One region of the Klebsiella sp. PK18 genome, then DNA from elsewhere that is predicted to be linked to it. Evidence: predicted binding sites of a transcription regulator. Region 1 holds the regulator's gene; the other holds the start of a gene.

Region 1 (2,467 bases):
AGCTGACGCGAATTTCGGTCCCCGGCGGGGTGTGGTTCACCGCGTTATAGACCAGATTGGAAATGGCGCTGCGCAGTTGCTCCTCATTACCCAGCACCTTGAGCTGCTCGTCAACGGTGAAGATCAGCGTCTGTTTCTCCTGGCTGAGAGTTTGCGCCTCGCGCTCCACCACCCGCAGCATCATCGGCACGTCGATGCGGTCATTCATCGCCAGCGCCGGCGCGGCTTCAATGCGCGACAGCGTCAGCAACTGCTTCACCAGCCCTTCCATACGCTGAGTTTGCTCTCGCATGGTGTGCAGGGCTTTTTCCCGCGTCGCCCCCTCCAGTACCTGCTCCTGCATCATCTCCAGATAGCCCTGCAGCACCGTCAGCGGGGTGCGCAGTTCATGGCTGACGTTGGCGAAAAAGTTCCGCCGCACCCCTTCCAGCTGATGCATCTGCGTCACGTCGCGCGCCACCATCAGCCACTGCTTATCGGTGTAAGGCATCACGCGAATTTCCAGATGGCGAGCGTTATTCAGCACCAGGTTGAGTGGCTTAGAAAAATCACGCTGTTTCAGATAGTTGGCGAACTCGGGATAACGCAGGAGGTTGAGAATATTTTGGCCACTGTCGTCCGGCCAGCGCAGGTTTAAAATCTGCTGCGCCAGGCCATTACACCAGAAAATGGCCCCCTCTTCCGTGGTCAGTACAACCGCATCCGGCAGCGATTCCGCCCCGCTGCGAAAGCGTTTAATCAGGCTTCCCAGCTCGCGTCGACGCTTTTTATTACGCATCTGCATCTGATGCAGACCATACAGCAGCGGCTCCCAGCTGCCGCGTCCAGGCGGAGGAGTCATGCTCCGATCCACCCACAACCACCACGACAGGCGCATCAAATTCCAGAAATGCCAGATCAGCAAACCGGTCACTGCCGCCAGTAAAAACCACGGCAGATGACCCACAAACGCCCCCAGAATCAGGGCCGGAATACACGCTAAAAAGAGCTCCAGCGCCAGCCTTTTCCATGACAGCCGTTCCAGCACGGGTCACACTCCTGTCAAAATTCAGAAACGGGCGGAGAAACGATACCCCGTGCCGCGAACCGTTTGCACCATGCGATCATGGCCACTGTTTTCCAGCGCTTTGCGCAGGCGGCGAATATGGACGTCCACCGTGCGGTCTTCCACATAGACGTTGGTTCCCCAGACGTGGTTCAGCAGCTGCTCGCGGCTGTACACTCGCTCAGGATGGGTCATAAAGAAGTGCAATAATTTAAATTCCGTCGGCCCCATGTCCAGCGGACTGTCGCCGGTCATCACCCGATGCGACGAAGGGTCGAGGCTCAGACCCTGCATTTCGATCACCTCTTCCACCGCCATCGGCGAAATACGGCGCATCACCGCTTTGATTCGCGCCACCAGCTCTTTCGGTGAGAAAGGCTTGGTAATGTAGTCGTCCGCGCCGGTCTCCAGGCCGCGAACACGATCCTCTTCTTCTCCACGCGCGGTCAGCATCACAACCGGGATATCCCGCGTCATCGCCTCGCGCTTGAGCAACTTAATAAACTGCAGCCCCGAACCACCCGGCAGCATCCAGTCAAGGAGAATCAAATCAGGCCAGGGTTCATTGAGTTGATTCACCGCGCTGTCATAATCTTCCGCCTCGACGGGCTGAAAGCCATTTTGCTCCAGAACAAAGCAGACCATTTCGCGGATTGGAGCTTCATCTTCAACGACCAGAATTCTTCTCGCCATTATTTACCCTGTGTTTTTTAGCCATCAGTATAGAAGTGCGGCGTCATTATGCGTCACTTTTGTGACAGATTTATGAAAAAAATGACGGTCTGATGATCGGGTAATTTGAAGCATGACGCGGACTTACCCCGCGCCGACAAATGATATACTGCCGCCCATGCTTTTTTCGCTAGGGAAGATTTATGCGCCTCCTTCACACCTCCGACTGGCATTTGGGCCAGAATTTTTACAGCAAAAGCCGCGCGGCAGAACACGACGCTTTTCTTACCTGGCTGCTGGCCCGCGCGCAGGAGCATGAAGTCGACGCCATTATCGTGGCTGGCGATATTTTTGATACCGGCTCGCCGCCGAGCTATGCCCGCGAGCTGTATAACCGTTTTGTCGTCCAGTTGCAGCAGACCGGCTGTCGCCTGGTGGTGCTGGCGGGCAATCACGATTCAGTGGCGATGCTCAATGAGTCCCGCGATATTCTCGCCTTTTTGCACACCACCGTGGTGGCGAACGCCGGCTACGCGCCCATTGAACTGCCGTTGCGCGACGGCACCCCTGGCGCCATCTTTTGCCCGGTGCCGTTTTTACGCCCCCGCGAGCTGGTTACCAGTCAGGCCGGCCACTCCGGTCGGGAAAAACAGCAACAGCTACTGCACGCCATCAGCGACTATTATCAGGAGCAGTATCAGCAGGCCTGCGCGCTGCGCGGCGATCGGCCGCTGCCCATCATTGCCAGCG
Region 2 (2,467 bases), 2.0 Mb from region 1:
GGAAAGTATTAACAAAAAAACGGGCAGGTACGCGACCTGCCCGAGAGGCAAAAATGATTAGAACAGCAGACGGGCGCGGATAGTCCCCGGGATCGCTTTCATTGCCTGCAGCGCCTGCTGGGCAACATCTTCTTCCGCTTCAATATCAATAACCACGTAACCCATCTGCGGCGACGTTTGCAGATACTGCGCGGCAATGTTGATGCTCTGCGCGGCGAAGATCTGGTTGATGGCGGTCAGGACGCCCGGCCGGTTCTCATGGATATGCAGCAGACGGCGGCCGCCATGCAGCGGCAGAGAAACTTCCGGGAAGTTAACTGCCGACAGGGTTGACCCGTTGTCAGAGTACTTCGCCAGCTTGCCAGCCACTTCCAGACCGATGTTCTCCTGCGCTTCCTGGGTCGAACCGCCGATATGCGGAGTCAGGATCACGTTATCAAACTCGCACAGTGGCGAAGTGAAGGGGTCGCTGTTGGTGGCGGGTTCTGTCGGGAAGACGTCGATAGCCGCCCCGGCCAGATGCTTACTCGCCAGCGCATCGCATAGCGCCGGAATATCCACCACGGTACCGCGGGAGGCGTTGATCAGCAGCGCGCCCGGCTTCATCAGCGCCAGCTCTTCCGCACCCATCATGTTTTTGGTGGAGGCGTTTTCCGGAACGTGCAGGCTGACCACATCGCTCATGTTCAGCAGGTCGGAGAGATGCTGAACCTGGGTGGCGTTGCCGAGCGGCAGTTTATTTTCAATATCATAGAAGAAGACATGCATCCCCAGCGATTCCGCCAGAATGCCGAGCTGGGTACCGATATGGCCGTAACCGATAATCCCCAGTTTCTTGCCGCGCGCTTCAAAGCTGCCGACCGCCAGCTTATTCCATACGCCGCGATGCGCCTTGGCGTTGGCTTCCGGCACGCCGCGCAGCAGCAGCAGCAGCTCACCGATGACCAGCTCGGCCACCGAACGGGTATTCGAGAATGGCGCGTTAAACACCGGAATACCGCGCTTCGCGGCGGCGTTCAGATCGACCTGGTTGGTACCGATGCAGAAGCAACCCACGGCAACCAGTTTTTCCGCCGCAGCGAAAATCTCTTCAGTCAGATGGGTACGGGAACGCAGGCCGATGAAATGGGCATCACGGATCGACGCTTTCAGCTGTTCGGAGTCCAGCGCGCCTTTATGAAATTCAATGTTGGTGTAACCTGCTGCGCGAAGGCTATCGATTGCCTTTTGATGCACACCTTCAACCAGCAGAAATTTAATCTTGTCTTTTTCCAGTGATACCTTAGCCATTTCCCCGTCCTGTTTTGTCTTAACTGATGTCGTGCTGAACGAAAGTTCGTCTCAGCAACATATCAAAAAAAACTATCGCGGCAATATGAACGTTTGCGTCGCCGTCCTGAAGAAATGTCATCCAGAGGGAAATGACAGGACAAAACACCAGAAAGAAGATTAATGGTAGCGTGTTAATCAGAATGGTTGCATAAATGTGACAGAAGTCACCAAATTGCACCAGGTGAAAAAATATTTGCGAGGGAGCCGACTGGCTCCCTGCGGACAGACTATTTTACGATGGTTTTCACGCCATCGGCCGTACCGATCAGTGCCACGTCGGCCCCGCGGTTGGCGAACAGCCCTACTGTCACGACGCCAGGGATGCCGTTGATGGCATTCTCCAGCGCGACAGCATCAAGAATTTCCAGGCCATGCACGTCCAGGATGACGTTGCCGTTATCGGTCACCACGCCCTGACGGTACTCCGGACGACCGCCCAGCTTGACCAGTTGACGCGCGACGGCGCTGCGCGCCATCGGAATGACTTCAACCGGCAGCGGGAATGCGCCGAGAATATCAACCTGCTTGGAGGCATCGGCGATGCAGATAAATTTATCGGCGACCGAAGCGATGATCTTCTCACGGGTCAGCGCCGCGCCGCCGCCTTTGATCATTTGCATATGGCCGTTGATCTCATCCGCGCCATCAACATAGATCCCCAGGCGATCGACGCTGTTGAGATCGAAGACGGGGATCCCGAGGCTTTTGAGCTTTTCGGTAGAGGCATCGGAGCTGGAGACCGCGCCTTCAATCTGCCCCTTCATCGTGCCCAGCGCGTCAATAAAATGGGCCGCCGTCGAGCCGGTACCTACGCCGACAATGGTCCCTGGCTGTACGTATTGCAGCGCCGCCCAACCTACTGCTTTTTTCAGTTCATCCTGCGTCATAATTATGGTCCGAGATGTGAATGCCTGTGGCGCATTATAGAACATCGACAGTGGAAATGTCCCTGCGATGCAGATCACACAACTGAGCAGACCAATTTCGTCTGTATCAAATAAAAATTTATGTCATAGTGCGAGATAACGATTAGTTATGGGGGCACGCCAGAATAATGAAACGACCGGACTACAGGACACTACAAGCGCTGGATGCGGTGATTAGGGAACGAGGATTTGAGCGCGCCGCGCAGAAG

Evidence for each region. Region 1 encodes PhoB, which activates phosphate uptake and scavenging genes when phosphate is short. Its sites were predicted from a motif close to CTGTCATAAAACTGNCNNAT; they were not measured.
Region 2: a site for PhoB is predicted at 1,476-1,495, ahead of serA (phosphoglycerate dehydrogenase). Genes of this name have one in related genera too.

Annotation. Positions count from the first base shown of each region.
Region 1 covers NZ_CM173493.1:4,435,699-4,438,165, forward strand. Annotated here, with positions in the region: gene phoR (phosphate regulon sensor histidine kinase PhoR) at 1-1,027, opposite strand, end outside; gene phoB (phosphate response regulator transcription factor PhoB) at 1,049-1,738, opposite strand; gene sbcD (exonuclease subunit SbcD) at 1,921-2,467, shown strand, end outside.
Region 2 covers NZ_CM173493.1:788,799-791,265, reverse strand. Annotated here, with positions in the region: gene serA (phosphoglycerate dehydrogenase) at 58-1,290, opposite strand; gene rpiA (ribose-5-phosphate isomerase RpiA) at 1,560-2,219, opposite strand; gene argP (DNA-binding transcriptional regulator ArgP) at 2,387-2,467, shown strand, end outside.